2 linked regions of the Symmachiella macrocystis genome follow. Each later gene encodes a partner of the first gene's protein in a complex. Links are inferred from orthologs where the notes say so. Each region holds a gene or a part of one and is shown on either strand. Other genes may lie near its edges.

Region 1 (7,917 bases):
AGTTTCGCCGTCGTGAAATCATCATCCCGTAAAGCCAGGAGCGGGGGCGCACGCCCAATCACACCACCGGCAGTTCCCACGGTTTACGATACTCCGGGCGCGTCCGTAGCGCATTCGCTTCGTCATCGTCGATGAACGTTTCCGTTTCCGGGTCCAATTGCACTTGTCGGCCGACGCGCCAGGCGATGTTGCCGGCGTGGCAGAGGATTGACGAAGGGTGGCCGACTGTTTCTAAATCGGCGTTCGGTTTTTTTCGGCTCTTTATGCAGTCCACGAAATTCTGAATGTGCGAAAGGCCGTCGTTGTTGCCTGAATGTTCGGCCAACAATTTGTGTTTCGGTCCGTAAGCTCGCCAGCGGCGGTTGCCGATTACGATGTAACCCTGATCGCCATAGATCACCGCTCCCTCGCCTTCCCCTTCATGATTGTAGGGTGTCCAGACTCGCATTTCGTATGTGAGGATTTTTCCCGGTCCGTCCTCCTCACCGGGGTACTCGTAATTCACTTGCAAGGTGTCGGGCCACTCTTGGATGTCATCGAAGTACCACTTGCCCCCCAGTGCGGAGATTTTTGTGGGCATGTGCAGTGGCTTTCCTCCTTGGGCTTCGACAGCTGTGCTGAGTGCCCAACGCGCATAGTCCAAGCGATGCACGCCGTCGTTGCCGAGGTCCCCGGCGCCCAGTTCAAAGAACCATCGCCAATTGGCATGAAACCGCATTTTATTAAAGGGCCGTTTCGGGGCAGGGCCGAGCCAACGGTCGTAATCAATTCCGGCCGGCGGGCTGCTGTCTTGTGGGTGCCCCAATGAACTTTGTCGTGTACTTTCCCAGGCTTTGGCCACGAGCACTTTGCCCAGCGCGCCGGTGGCGATGTAATCTATCGCTGCTTGGAAATGCTCGCCTGTGCGGGCTTGCGTCCCCATTTGGACGATGCGGCCATGTTTGCGCATCGCCTGCACCATGCGTTGCCCTTCGACCATGTTATGGCCGTCCGGTTTTTCGACGTAGACATCCTTGCCCGCTTGGCAGGCCATGATGGTGGGAATTGCGTGCCAATGATCGGGAGTGCCCACGACAATCACGTCCAGTGTCGGATCGTCGATCAACTTCAGAAAATCGGTCTCGGCTTTTGGCGGATGGCCTTGGGCGATTTTGACCACCTCGACGCCACGTGAAAGTCGCTCAGGGTCGAGATCACAAACCGTGACAACATCACATTCCGCCAGGCCGGCAAATGCAGTGATCAAAAACTGCGCCCGCCCACCGGTGCCGATACATCCCACACGCAGACGTTCATTGGCGGGAGCTTTTGCCGCTTGCGCTTCGCTCATCAAGACCGCTGCGGCAGCGGTATTGGTGGCCACGGCTGCCGAACTCTTCAGAAAACCACGCCGATTGGTCGCCGACATATTCGTCTCCTCCTGGTAAGCCATGGATGCACTTGGAGCCGTCTGGGCAGAGGGCCATTATAGGGACATCGTCGGCAAACAGGCAAACGGAGGACGAAAAGCTCTTCCAGTATCGCGTGCGAAATTGGTTCGTCCGTTGGCCACGTGTGAAACGTGCAAAGAAGTGCACACCGCGCGCCCCAATGGGGCCCGGGTGTGCAAACACTTGCCGATCCACAGACGCGAACGCGCCGCTGGTGAATACCCGCCGGTTACTTGATGAACGAATCCAACGCACCTGTCTTGGAGAGAATCACAATCACGATCAACACCGGTGACACGAAACGAATCGTGAACAACCAGACCGCTTGCAACTTCTTTCCCAATTCGCCAAACGGGGCGAAGCCACTGTTGCGATCTTCGTAGCTGACAAACCAGCCGGCGAAAATTGCGATGGCTAATCCGCCCAGCGGCAGCATGTAGCGAGTTGTTAAGTTGTCGAGGAAATCCAAGACGTTCCCATCACAGGCCGAAGCAATGCCCAATCCCCAGACCAACCCCCCGAACAGGCAAGTGGCAATGGATCGTTTCATCTTCCATTCGTCGACGAAGTACGCAACCACGACTTCTAACAATGAAACGGCGGAGGACCAGGCAGCGAACACCACCAGCAGGAAAAAGAAGCTGGAAAGGGCGGCGCCGTATGGCATTTTGATGAACAGGGCCGGTAGCGTCTTGAACAGCAACCCCGGACCTCCCTCAGCTTCCAGGCCAGCGTGAAACACGACAGCAAAAATCACCGCTCCGGCCATCAAAGCGATGAGCGTATCCAGAAACGCAATGGCCATGCCGTCACGAATCACGTGCCGCTCACTCTTGAGGTACGACCCGTACGTCACGATCGCCCCCATGCCCAATGACAACGTAAAGAACGCATGCCCCAATGCCTCTAATACGGCCGCAGCGCTCAATTTGTGAAAGTCGGGTTTGAACAAGAAGGTCAACGATTGTTCCAAGCCACCGGTGTATCCGACGTAGAACAGCAGGGCAACGAGCATTAAAAATAGGATCGGCATCAGGATTTTGCACAGTTTCTCAATCCCGCCATGAATCCCACCCACCACTACGGTGATCGTCAATGCCATGAAGATCGTATGCCAAAGCGAAGAAAGGTTTGCACTACCCGCCACCTCAGCAAACGTTCCCTCGGCGCCCAATTGGGCATCGGGCATGGCACCCAAAGAGACTGCCAGAAAATGCAGCGCCCATCCAGCGACGACAGAATAGAACGATAAAATCAAAAACCCAGAGGCTACCGCCATGCCGCCGGTCAGATAGGCGAGTATCCGCCCCAGCACGCTCCCCTCAGCGGCGAGATTTCGCATCGCTCCCAGAATATCACTGCCGCCGCGACGCCCGATGATCAACTCCGCATACATCAACGGCAAGCCGACCAGGGCGATGCAGATCAAATAGACCAACACAAACGCACCGCCACCGTATTCGCCGGTGATGTAAGGGAATTTCCATATGTTCCCCAACCCCACGGCGCTCCCGACAGCTGCCATAATAAAGCCAAAGTTCGTCGCAAACCCGCCACGATCCGGGTTACCTTGAACGCTTGCATTGGCGAGTTCTGCGCCGTTTTGATTCGGTTGGCCACTCATTGTCGCTCCCCCCCTCCGAATGATTATCCTAGCCCATAGCGCGCAGCTATGGTGTTTTGGTAACGGTCACATAATAACCGAAGCGTAAATCAGCGGCGTTTGTTACAGGCAAATTTCCATCAAAGGCGCAAAAAATGGCAAAACTTTCGATTCTGGCCGATTGTCCCTCTGAAATAGTTTTCGACGCCGGTGAACGGGGCAGGGGAGTGTTCCTTACGCGTCGGAATGACAATTGGCTGGTCAAAACGCGAGCGGATTCTTTATGATTGCTCGCACGGGCCGTGGACGGAGCGCGGCCCTTGCCTCGAGTTCCGATTTTTACAAGCAGCGACTTTGAACAATCTCACAACCAGCCAACAACAGGCGGTCGACCACAAGGAGGGACCGTTACTCGTGCTTGCCGGACCCGGCTCGGGCAAGACGCGGGTGATCACGCACCGCATTGCCCAGTTGGTGCAAAGCGGCGTGCACCCCTACAACATTCTGGCGATCACCTTCACGAACAAAGCGGCCCGTGAGATGGGCGAGCGTGTTGACGCTCTGTTGCCGGATGCCAAAATCTGGGTCAGCACGTTTCACCGGTTCTGCGCACAATTGCTGCGAAAGCACGCACGCGGCGTCGGTCTGCAACCCAACTACACGATTCTTGATACCTCCGACCAACGGAGGTTGCTTAAATCGGTGCTCACCGAGTTGGGGCACGACGTCAAACATTTTCCGCCGGCCAAAGTAGCGGCACGGATCAGCTCCAGCAAAAATCGCCTCGTCGGCCCCGAGGAATTCGCTCTCAACCCCGGGGGAGGCATCGGCGATACAATGTTGCGGGTTGTGACAGAGGCGTACCCCGCCTATCAACGCGCTTTGCAAGATAGCAATGCGGTCGACTTCGACGACCTGTTGCTGCACGTGGCACGCTTGCTGGAAGAAAACCCCGCTTTAAGGAGCCAGCTGGACGAGCGGTTTCAATACGTTCTCGTCGACGAATATCAGGACACCAACCTGCCGCAATACCGCATCGTCCGCGCGTTGTCACAGGATTTTCCGAATCTGTGCGCCACCGGCGACCCCGATCAATCGATCTATGCTTGGCGGGGAGCGGAGATCGGCAACATCTTGCGTTTCGAGCAAGATTATCCCGACGCAAAAGTCGTCCGCTTGGAACATAATTTCCGCAGTACCAAGGCCATCTTGCGGCAAGCGGATTTGTTGATCGGTCACAATTTCAACCGCAAAGCTAAAGCGCTGCTGACGGAGAATGATGAAGGGCCGCCGGTCGAGTTATTGACGTTCACCGACGGCGCCGCCGAGGCGGAAGGGATCGCGCTGCGGATTCAAGACCTCGTTGATCAAGCAGGCAGAGCATGGTCGGACTTCGCAATCTTTTATCGCGTCAATGCGCTTTCGCGGAGCATCGAACGAGCGTTGGCCCGCTTTCACATTCCGTATCAAGTCGCCGCCGGGGTCGGGTTTTATGACCGGGCGGAAGTCAAAGACATCGTCGCCTACCTACGGCTGATCGCTAACCCGGCCGACCGCACCGCGTTTGAACGAGTCGTCAACGTCCCCGCGCGGGGTATCGGCAAAACATCACTCACGCGTTTAACCGCTTGGGCGACGGGGCAGGGGGGCGGTTTGTTGGAAGCAGCGGCGCGAGCAGAGGAGGTCCCCAAGCTAACGAAGCGCGCCATTAAAGCACTGCATGGGTTTTACGAATTGATCTCCCAACTGTCGCAACGCACGGCGCAAGGAGTCGCCGAGTTGATTACGCAGGTCGTCACACAAACTGGCTATGATCATTCCTGGTTGGATGACCCCACGGAACAAAACATGGAGCGCGCCGCCAACGTGGATGAGTTGATCTCCGCAGCCCGGCAATACGATGCAGCTCACGGCGACGACGCCACGTTGGAAGGATTCCTGGAAGAAAGCTCGCTGATCAACGATGTCGACAGTCTCGATGAACATGCGGGAAGCGTGACGTTGATGACCTTGCACGCCGCCAAGGGATTGGAATATCCGGTGGTCTTCGTCGTCGGTGTCGAACAAAACCTATTGCCGCACGAAAGGGCGATCAACAGTGACGACCCGCATGAACTGGAAGAGGAGCGGCGGTTGTTATTTGTGGGCATGACGCGGGCGGAAGAGCAGTTGATGCTCACGCAAACAGCAGTGCGGGATATTCGCGGCCAGCGCCTGTCGACGATCCCCAGCCCGTTTTTGTTCGAGATGGACCTCGCCGCCACCGTCGTGGAAACCGACAGTGAATATATCGCGTGGGATGATGACTATGCCCACGACCATTCACTGGACGACTTCGAACCGATCATCAAGCAGCGCCCTGAAGAAGATGCGCCCCGACCGCAAATGATGACCGCCGCCGACTTGCTCAATGGCACCAACACCCCGACAGAAATCCCGCGCGGTTTCAGCATCGGCATGGACGTCCGCCATCCGCAGTACGGCGTAGGCACCGTCCGCAACATCGACGGCTTCGGCCGCCGCAAAACCGTCACTGTCGAATTCGCAGCAGGGGAGTGCCGTAACTTCGACATCGCCAAAAGCCCGCTGCAACCGGTGGGGCAGCGTTAAGTGGAAGTGTTTTTTTAGCCACAGATGAAACACGAGTAAAGCACAGATCAAACAAGAGACGTGCATTCCATGCAGGAAACCTCACGCAAAGTCGCAAAGGCCGCTAAGAGCCGGGCATGGTGAGTTACTTTGCTTTGCGATCTTTGCGCCTTTGCGTGAGGTGTTTTTCGGAGTGAAAAATTCAGTGACACTTTTTTAGAAGATCAGTTCAACACCTTCTGCAGTATCACCACATCCAACAATCGATCAAACTTACGGCCGATCTCCTTCAGCACGCCGACTTCGACAAATCCGAACATTTTGTTCAAATGTAGGCTCGCTTCGCTTTCGGCTGTCACGAGGGCGATTAGCGAATGGAAGTCGTGGTGGCGGGCTTCTTCGATGATTGCTACTTTCAGCGCGCGACCAATCCCTTGTCCGCGATGTTCGACGGCCACATAGAATGTCGTCTCCGCACTGATGTCGTACGCCGGTTTTTGATTCCAGCGGGACAGGGATGCCCAACCCACGACTTGGTTGTCGACTTCGGCAACGAGAATGGAATAGCGCGGACTATGGTCGTTGAACCACTGTTGTCGTTCCTCGAGTGTTTTCTCGGCGGTGTCGAACGTCGCCGTCGAGTCGCGAATCGCGGCGTTATAGATGTCGTTGATCGCATTTAGATCGCTGTGTTGTGCCGGTCGAATCACAGGCATGAAATTGCTCCGTATCGGTTGAGCAGTTGGAGGGCAGGGGGGCATTATAACGCGGTACCGCGAATCGTCATTCCACAATACTACTTCTAGGTTGTATGGCGATTCACAGTTCCCAGCGGGTGGGCCGCTAGACTACGATCAACCTAATACTTCCTCAGACTGAGCGATTACTTGAATCACACACATACATCCAGAGCGACAAAACGCATTGCCATCGTTGGGGGCGGGCCAATTGGGTTGGAGGCCGCTCTTTACGGACGCTTGGCGGGCTTTGATGTTGATCTCTACGAAAAAGGTCCGCTGGCCGCGAATATGCGGGACTGGGGACATGTGCGCCTGTTCAGCCCGTTTCGCATGAACGCCTCCAATTGGGCGCAACGCGCGATCGACGAGCAACAACCAGGCGTGCGACTGCCCGGTGACGATCAATTTCTTACCGGCCGCGAATATGCCGACCGTTACCTGCTCCCGTTGAGTCGACTCCCCATACTGTCTGAAAGTTTGCACGAACAGACGACGGTCGTCGGCATCAGTCGCATGAACTCTTGGAAAGCGGACCTGATCGAAAACCCTGCGCGCGGCAATGATCTGTTCCGACTTCTTTTGCGGGATCGAAGCGGAATAGAACGTGATGTGTCCGCTGATTATGTGCTCGATTGTTCGGGCGTCTATCCGCATCACAACTGGCTCGGAGCAGGGGGGCTGCCGGCAGTGGGGGAGACGTCAGCGGTCGGCGCGATCGAATACGGCGTCCCGGACATATTGGGCAGCCGCCGCGAATTTTACGCGGGGCAAACAACATTGGTCATCGGGAGTGGATATTCGGCAGCGACAGCGATTACAGGATTGGCACGACTTGCCGAATCGGATAAAAAAACACGGGCGATTTGGATCACCCGCTCCGAGCGCACACCGCCGCTGGCGGTTATTGATGAGGATCCCTTACCCGAGCGAGGTACATTGACGGCGAAGGCCAATCGGTTGGCAATGTCAGCGGACTCGCCCATCACATTGATGCCGCAACGCATCATTCAGGGAATTCAATTGATAGATGGGCAGGGGGGCTTTCGCGTGATTGTTCGTCATCGCGAGGAGCATGAAATGCTCTCTGCCGACCGCATCGTTGCCAATGTCGGATATCAGCCCGACCGGTCGTTGTACAGCGAACTACAAATGCACGAATGTTATGCCACCTCAGGTCCGATCAAGTTAGCGGCCGCGTTGATGGGGGAGACGTCAACCGATTGTCTGAATCAGTCCAGCAATGGAGTTGAAACATTGCGCAATCCCGAGCCGGGATTTTTTATCTTGGGGGCAAAAAGTTATGGACGCGATTCGCGGTTTTTGATTCGTGTGGGTTTGGAACAGATTGTCGATGTGTATGATTTCTTGGCCGCGGAATCGGAAACACCCATGTCGCGAAAGGGTGAGCAGGGGGCGCAGCTACAACAATGAGCATCGCAAACATTCCGTCCGTCGAACTTCAAGCGTTGGATGAACTTTGGTTTCAAGTCTCCGGCACATTGTGCAATCTGCAGTGCACACACTGCTTCATCAGTTGTAGTCCGCACAATGACAG
Region 2 (7,872 bases), 290 kb from region 1 along the record:
GTGACAGGCATTTGTTGGGCGAAAACCCTTTCCCCGGTCCGCTCGCAGAGTGAGAGGGGGGGGCTAATGTGCGCGAGACACTCAAATTCCGTCTAGCGTGGCTCCGACTCTTGTGGCTTGGTCTAGGGTTTGTTGCCAGGTCAAATCGGGGATGGCGATACCATCGCGGCGGCGCTCGGCTTGGCGGCGGAGTTCGATTTCACCCGGCATCAGGATTTCGTCAACACCGGGGATTTTACGGCTGCTTTTGATGTAATCGACGTATTGGTCCATGACTGTGGCGTATTGTTCGGCAGACATCAGCTTCTCGACATCGATCAGGTACATCCAAACGCCGTTGGTGCCGGGGGGGACATCGGTCCGGGCGATCCCCGCTCCTGAAAGAATGCCACAGACAATGTCCAACATTACGCTCATTCCATAACCCTTGAATCCTAAGGGCCCTCCGAGCGGAAGAATGGCGCCCGGTGCGATTCCCTTGTCGGGGTCGCCATACAAATCGGCGGGGTTGTTTGTCGGATTCCCGGCATTGTCGATGACCCAACCATCGGGAATCGACTCCCCTTTTTGCAGGGCGACGCGCACCTTGCCCTCGGCCGTGGCGGAGGTGGTCATGTCCAGCACGATCGCTTCATCGTTCCAGGGCGCTGCCATCGAGATGGGATTGGTGCCCAGTTTGCGATCCAACCCACCCCAAGGGACGACGCCGCCCGGACCGGGAGCATTGACGGCCATCACGGTGAAGAAGCCTTGGAGCGCCGCCTGATAAGTGTAGGAGCCGAGGCGGCCGATGTGATTGCATTCGCGGCACAGGACGGTGCAGGACCCCGCCACGCGAGCACGCGTCGTGGCGATTTGTAGCGCCTTGGTGGCGACCACCTGCCCAAAATTTCCTCCGCCATCGAGTACGGCCAGCGTGGGGGTATCGACATCGAGTTTGACCGGTGCACCGGGGCGAATATGCTTCTGCTCGATGTAGTCGACATATTGTTTGAGCCGCATGATGCCGTGGCTGTCGTGGCCGACGAGGTTGGCCCCCGCCAATTCCACGGCGACGGTTTGAGCTTCTTCGGCCGAAGCCCCGGCGCCTTCTAAGATACGCCGAGTGATTTCTTCCAACTGCTGAGTATTGAATGTGGGCATAATTGATTTTTGAGATGCGTTTTGTGTCGGGAAAATTGTTTGTTTTGAGAATAGCAATCGCCCTCAACAATCACCAGCGCGGCGGCGGATTTCCGCCGGTATGAGGCTCGCCTGGGCAACGACGCAATCAATACACGCAGGATGCAATCAGGGTCGGCACTCCACTTCTCAGGCTCGTCCCCTCATGCCTCAAGCCGACTTTCGCAATTTCACGACCCGATTCAACCTGTGCGGGTTATAACGACGATACTCGTTATGAGACTGGTGCGCGCATGATGCGCAACGGCGATGACTGCTGGCGGATCTCAAAACTGATATGGATTACCGCGTCGAACTCACAACCTATACCGGCCCCATTGACTTGTTGCTGTACTTGGTACGGCGTCATGAGGTGGACGTTACGGATTTACCGATCGCAAAAATCACCGCGCAATTTGGTGAGTTTCTTGAAGTTCTGGAGCTGATCGATTTTGACTTGGTCGGCGAATTTGTGGTGCTGGCCAGTACGCTCGTCGAAATCAAAAGCCGTATGGTGCTACCGCGGCCTGAGGAAGAAGAGGCCCCCGAAGTTGACGTCACCGAAGACCCCCGCAGTGAATTGGTGCGGCAACTGCTGGAGTATAAGAAATTCAAGGATGCCGCTAAGCTTCTCGAAGACCAAGCAGCGCTGTGGCAGCAACGTTATCCACGGCTCAGCGATGAGCGTCCCGCAGGCGGAAAAGGGGCGCGGCAGGATCATATTAAGGATGTGGAACTGTGGGACTTGGTGAGCGCGTTCTCGCGAATCGTGCGTCAGATCGATCCGGAAGAACAGAAAAGCATCGTCTACGACGACACGCCGATTTCGGTCTATATTGATCGCGTGGGCAAACGGGTCAAGCAGGACCAGCGTGTTGCCTTCAGCGCATTTTTCGAGGGGAGCAATTCCAAGAGCAAGATCGTGGGGATCTTCTTGGCCATTTTAGAATTGCTGCGCAACTATTATTTCCGTGCGGTGCAAGAGGACGAAAGCGGCGAAATCTGGGTCATGCCTCCCGACCCCAACCGTCCGCCGCCAGCTGAATCCGAAACAAATGCCCCGATGGAGACCGCTGAAATTGCTGACTCAGCGTCTGCTGAGCTTCCGGCCGTGACTGAGTCGGGCGAGGCGCCGCTTCCCCCGCCTGAGTGAGAACGGTTTTCAACCACTGGGCGCGCAGGACAGTCGTTGGCGAGAAACCGTGTCAATCCGTGGATTCCCCACGAAATTCGCCCCTGTTTCACTTGTATGTCCACGACTCGCGATTAGCATTTGTGCAAGCAAACAGAAACTGTCGAACGGCGCTGCCCTCGACAAAATTCACTGCACAAACATTAAAATCAAACGCGAGAACGGGAACCGAGCGATGCAAGGCAATCAAAAAATTATCGACGCACTCAATGCCGGACTGACGATCGAACTGACGGCGATTAATCAGTACTTCATTCAGGCCAAGATGTGCATGAATTGGGGCTTCAATAAATTGGGCGCCAAGCACTACGAAGAGTCGATGGGCGAGATGAAGCACGCGGAGTTGCTGATCGACCGGATTCTCTTCCTGGAAGGCGTTCCCGAGATCGCGCGTTATGACGTGATTCGCGTGGGCGAGAACGTCAAAGAGCAGTTTGAGCATGATCTCAAATTGGAAACCAGCGGCGTGGATGCTTACAACGATGCGGTAGACTTGTGCATTCAGCTCAAAGATGGCGGCACGCGGGATTTGGTCGAGAAGATCTTGGTCGAGTCCGAAGAGCACGTCGATTGGCTGGAAACTCAACTCGAGATCATCGGCACAATCGGCATCGAGAATTACCTGCAATCGCAACTGGGCGAAAGCGAAGAAGGGTAATCGCGGCGGTTATGATGTGCGTGTGGGGTCCGCTATGCGGGCCTTGCCACGTACCGTTTCCGCCTGAAATATGCCAAGTGATGCCAGCACAAACGACAGATTAAGCCATGGGGCAGAGTGCCGTCTGCGAGATGCTCGCCGCTGGAACCGCGGTCCGCACAGCGGACCCTACGTAAGCGACGAACGTTAGAGGCTGTTTTCGAATTGCTCGCGGCGGGCGGCGAGGATTTGCTTGAGCACGAGGTGGCACGCGGTGCAGCCGCTGCCCGCTCCGGTTTGTTGCTTCAAATCCTGGACTGATTCGGCGTTGAAAACGCTAACCGCTGAATCAATTTCTTCGGACGAGACGCCCAGACAGCGGCAAATCACATCGGTGCTACAGCCGCTCGCAGTGGTCTTTTCCACGACGGCAGAGGTTTTCACTGCGGAGAGAGTCGCTTTGGCAGCCCAATTAGTCATATCGGTCGATCCCATGCAGTCAACATGGATTGAGAATGAGTCTCAGTTGCACTGGTTCAATTCTACCGAAACGTCAGACGATGTCAAATCCAATTGGCACTGTCTCGATCGTGAGCGTGTAGTCCGCCGGCGCGCCCTTCATAAACCGTGTTGCGGCAATGGGTTATCTGGTTTGACTCACAATTCTGTCAGGGACCCCGTATACTGTTCGTTGAGTGCTCCGTCGGTGGCGGGGCGATAGCTGGTGACTATTGTGTTACGGATTTCAACATGCCTGAGTTTCAGTTACAGAGTGAATTTCAGCCCGGCGGCGACCAGCCAGCAGCGATTGAGGCGCTGGTCAAAGGGATTCAAGCGGGACAGAAGGAACAGGTGCTGTTAGGGGTCACCGGCTCGGGCAAGACCTTCACAATGGCCAATGTGATCCAACAAATGCAGCGGCCGGCGCTGGTGCTGTCGCACAATAAGACCTTGGCGGCGCAGTTGTATTCGGAGTTCAAGGCGTTCTTTCCGCACAACGCCGTGTCGTATTTTGTCAGCTATTACGATTATTATCAGCCCGAAGCATATATTCCGCAGCGCGACATCTACATCGAAAAAGATGCGTCGATTAACGAAGAGATCGATCGTTTGCGGCTGCAGGCGACCAGTTCGTTGGTCAGTCGCCGCGACGTGATTGTCGTGGCGAGCGTGAGTTGTATCTACGGCTTGGGGTCCCCCAAAGACTATTTGGAGATGATGTTGCCGTTGCGGGTGGGGGACGAAATCGACCGCGATGAGATGCTGCTGAAGCTGATTGACATCCAATACGATCGCAACGACATCAGTTTTCAGCGGGGCACCGTCCGCGTGCGGGGTGACGTGGTGGAGTGCTGGCCGGCGTATGAGGAGTATGCCTACCGCATTGAACTGTGGGGCGATGAAATCGAAAAACTGTCGATCATCAACCCGCTGACCGGACAAGAAGCCCGCGTGCTGGAAGACGCATACATCTACCCCGCCAAGCATTTTGTCATGCCGCAGGAACGGATTACGGCGGCCATCAAGGCGATCGAAGACGAGTTGAATGGGCGGTTGCAAGAATTGCGAGAAGCGGGCAAATTGCTGGAAGCGCAACGGTTAGCGGCGCGGACGCGATTTGATTTGGAAATGATGCAAGAGGTCGGTTATTGTCCCGGCATCGAAAATTACAGCCAGCCGTTATCAGGTCGTCCCCCCGGATCGCCGCCCGATACGCTGATGGACTTTTTCCCGGACGACTTTCTGGCGTTCATCGACGAATCGCACGCCACTTCGCCGCAAGTCCGTGCCATGTTTGCCGGCGATCATTCGCGAAAGACGACGCTCGTCGAACATGGGTTCCGCCTGCCTTCAGCACTCGACAATCGGCCCTTGAAGTTTGACGAATGGCGCGAGCGGCTGAATCAAATTGTGTATGTGTCGGCGACCCCCGGCGACTGGGAATTGGAACAGACCGGCGGTGAATTTGTCGAACAGGTGATTCGCCCGACCGGTCTCGTCGATCCCGTGATCCACATCGTTCCTGCCCGCGGCCAGGTCCCGCATTTGATGGAACAAATTCGCAAACGAGCCGAGGTCCAGGAACGGGTCTTGGTCACGACGCTCACTAAGCGATTGTCGGAGGAACTGACGCGTTATTTGTCCGAGCAGGGGATTCGTTGCAAGTGGCTGCATTCGGAATTGGACGCGATTGAACGTGTGGAGATTCTTCGCGAATTGCGAGAACACAAATTCGATGCGTTGATTGGCATTAACTTGTTGCGGGAAGGTTTGGACTTGCCGGAAGTCTCCTTAGTCGCCATTCTGGATGCGGACAAAGAAGGCTTTTTGCGTAGTGAAACAAGTCTGATTCAAACCATCGGGCGGACGGCACGGAATGTGAATGCTGAGGTGTATTTGTATGCGGATCGCGTGACCAATAGCATGCAGCGGGCGATTGATGAAACGAATCGCCGTCGCGAATTGCAATTGGCGTATAATGCGGAGCATGGGGTTACGCCCGAAACGATTCGCAAGGCGATTTCTCGCGGGATTGAGGAAGATATCGAAGCGCGGCAAGTGGAGCAGGCGGCAGCGGGAATTGGGGATGAACAACAGTACGTCACTATGGAGTTCGTCCAAGAATTGGAAGCGGAGATGCTGGCGGCGGCTGAAGATTTGCAATTCGAACGGGCCGCTGAACTGCGTGATCGGATTTTGCAACTCAAGCAACAGCTCGGACAACCGCTGACGGCGGACGAAAAGGTGGCAGAGGGGCAAGTCAAATCGCAGACCAAGAAAAAGCGGGGTCGCCGTCGTGGGGGTGGAAAACGGGTTCCCAAACCAGGCAATCGCGAGTAGCAAATTACGTTGATTGGTTGCGACCAGATTTGATGGGGTGGACTGGGAGAAACGCGTCACATGCTGAGCGCTAAGGCAGTGGATCGTTGGGCTGAAGATTGGGCCGATGGATTGAACCCAATTTTGGTGAAGGAGACGCGGCAGGTCTTCAAAACCCATTTGGTGACGATCCCGTTCTTTGCGGCGTTGGTGGTCGCCTGGTTTGTGGCCATGTCGGTTGTGATCGAACCGGCGCATCCGGAGAGTATTCTCGGCCCCAAACTTCTCAAGCCCTTGTTGTTGGTGCTCGGTGCTGCGTTGTTTTACGTCGTGCCCTACATCAGTTTCCGCAGCATGACCGCCGAGCGCGAACGTCACACGTTTGAGATGCTGGCCGTTAGCTCGCTATCCGACTCGCAGATCTTTTGGGGGAAATTCAGTTCGGCGCTCGTCCTGATCGGATTGTTTGTCGCAGCGTTTGCACCGTTCATTTCGATGACCTATATGCTCCGTGGCTTAAGCGTGTTTGACATTGCCGGGGCACTGATTGTCATTTCAGCCACAGCCACTACGTTGTCAATATTTGGTCTGATGTTGGGTGCGCTGGCGACGAAGCTGCATTGGCAGATTGTGAATATGCTGCTGTTGTTAGGTGGTTCCACCATCGCTGCTATCTTCTTGTCGGAACTTACTGCATCCATTGCGTTATCCGGCGCGGGCGTCAATCTGTGTGGCATGGCCTGTTTTCTGATTGGGTTTGTGGGATTTCCCGGTCTGTTTTTTGCGGCGGTGACGTTGGGCAGCTTGCGTCCGCCGACTATGGGGTTGGTGCGGACTTATGTCGGACAGGAAGACCTGCCGGCGATCGTGCAGGCTGCGGAAAATCTCGCTACGGCGATCGAGCAACATGTTCCGCTACGACCGGAGTCGTACACGCTGCGTCAACTTAAGAAAGTTCCCATCACGCCCGAGGCGGTGCAATCGATGGTGCCGGTCGTTGTGCGGATGGAACGGTTGTTAAATCCCCGTCAACGGCTGTTCGGGCATCTGGGGCGTTATCGATATCTGACCATCAAAGGGGCGGCGGAACCGTTGGAGATGATTTGCACTGTGCAAAACATGGTGTTACACCGCTTCGGTTGGAGTGAGTTATGCGTGGCGGATGCCGATGAAATTCCGCTCACCGAGGAATACCTCGTCTATACGATTGGCCCCGATGATTTGCGGACATTGAAACTGGCAGTTCTTCGACTTCGGGAGTTGTTGAACCGTGACGAACCGCCGGAGCTGGAAGAAGCGGGGATTTTCTCAGAACGACCCGAATCGGATGCATTGAATATGAACGATCCGGATGATGGACCACAGTGATTGGAATGATCGAAATGTCGGATCCGGCCACACCATTTCCATTGTTGTCTGACAATCGCAGTCCGCGGTTGCAGCGGTGGAATGATGCGCTGAATCCGATCTTGGTGAAGGAATTGCGGCAACTGTGGAAAAGCCGGCAATTCGTGGTCATCTTTTTTGTGCTGCTGACCGCTGCTTGGGGCATCAGCATCACGGCGCTAGTGGCGCCGGAGGTTGTTTTGAAATTCGTGCCGTTTGGCTACGGCCATACGGGACAGATCCACGCCGCCGCTCTGTTTTTCATGCTGTATGGTTGTTTGGTGATTGCTTTGAACTTTGCGGTGCCGCTCCGCGCGTTAGACAGCTTGGCGCATGAGTTCGCCGGTAGCACGATGGAGACCTTGGTTCTGACGCGGATCCCTTCGGACCGGATCACGATCGGCAAATTCTGGTGCGCCGCACTGCATATGGGGCTGTACTTCGCCGCCTTAGGCCCGTTTATTGTGGTGACATATCTATTGCCGGGGATCGATCTGCTGACGATTGCGTTGATGTTATTGGTGTCGATCGTTATTTCGACCGGGTTGAGTAGCGTTGCCTTGTGGCTGGGATCGTACTGCAAGTCCGCGGCAATGCGCCCCGTGTTGACGATGGTACTGTTGGCGGCGTGCTGTCTGACGACCTGGTTTTGGCTTTTCACCGTGTACCAAGCTTT

What was found. Proteins that work in one complex are often made in the same cells at the same time.
Region 2: the proteins of CA54_RS21235 (region 1) and uvrB are in contact, whole or in part, in a crystal structure (PDB 7EGT), measured with the Thermus thermophilus proteins. The link is inferred for Symmachiella macrocystis from one-to-one orthologs. Residues at the interface, in WP_096412145.1 of Thermus thermophilus: His654, Arg656, Phe657, Gln666, Asp668, Glu669, Lys680, Arg681, Leu682, Ser683, Lys685, Tyr686, Ala687; in WP_096411307.1 of Thermus thermophilus: Glu23, Leu25, Arg26, Asp27, Gly28, Glu29, Arg30, Phe31, Arg55, Glu326, Asp327, Phe328, Glu379, Ser382, Gln383, His398, Gly400, Arg401.

The regions. Positions count from the first base shown.
Region 1 is NZ_SJPP01000002.1:832,203-840,119, reverse strand. The notes cover bases 3,062-6,015. They hold CA54_RS21235 (ATP-dependent helicase), read left to right. Parts: upstream 3,062-3,387; coding sequence 3,388-5,643; downstream 5,644-6,015. Other genes in these bases: CA54_RS21230 (GNAT family N-acetyltransferase), read right to left, coding at 5,847-6,015. In the rest of the region: CA54_RS21245 (Gfo/Idh/MocA family protein), read right to left, coding at 59-1,408; CA54_RS21240 (sodium-dependent transporter), read right to left, coding at 1,660-3,054; more of CA54_RS21230, read right to left, coding at 6,016-6,338; CA54_RS21225 (monooxygenase), read left to right, coding at 6,510-7,793; CA54_RS21220 (radical SAM protein), read left to right, coding at 7,790-7,917. UniProt on the Escherichia coli protein: A helicase with DNA-dependent ATPase activity. Unwinds DNA duplexes with 3'-5' polarity. Translocates on single-stranded DNA with 3'-5' polarity. Initiates unwinding more efficiently from a nicked substrate than double-stranded DNA.
Region 2 is NZ_SJPP01000002.1:542,064-549,935, reverse strand. Bases 3,377-6,285 are described here. They hold uvrB (excinuclease ABC subunit UvrB), read left to right. Parts: upstream 3,377-3,740; coding sequence 3,741-5,831; downstream 5,832-6,285. Other genes in these bases: CA54_RS20155 (ABC transporter permease), read left to right, coding at 5,892-6,285; CA54_RS20165 ((2Fe-2S)-binding protein), read right to left, coding at 3,377-3,470. Outside these bases: CA54_RS20180 (Ldh family oxidoreductase), read right to left, coding at 82-1,143; CA54_RS20175 (segregation and condensation protein A), read left to right, coding at 1,460-2,314; bfr (bacterioferritin), read left to right, coding at 2,529-3,011; more of CA54_RS20165, read right to left, coding at 3,198-3,376; more of CA54_RS20155, read left to right, coding at 6,286-7,178; CA54_RS20150 (ABC transporter permease), read left to right, coding at 7,193-7,872. UniProt on the Escherichia coli protein: The UvrABC repair system catalyzes the recognition and processing of DNA lesions. A damage recognition complex composed of 2 UvrA and 2 UvrB subunits scans DNA for abnormalities.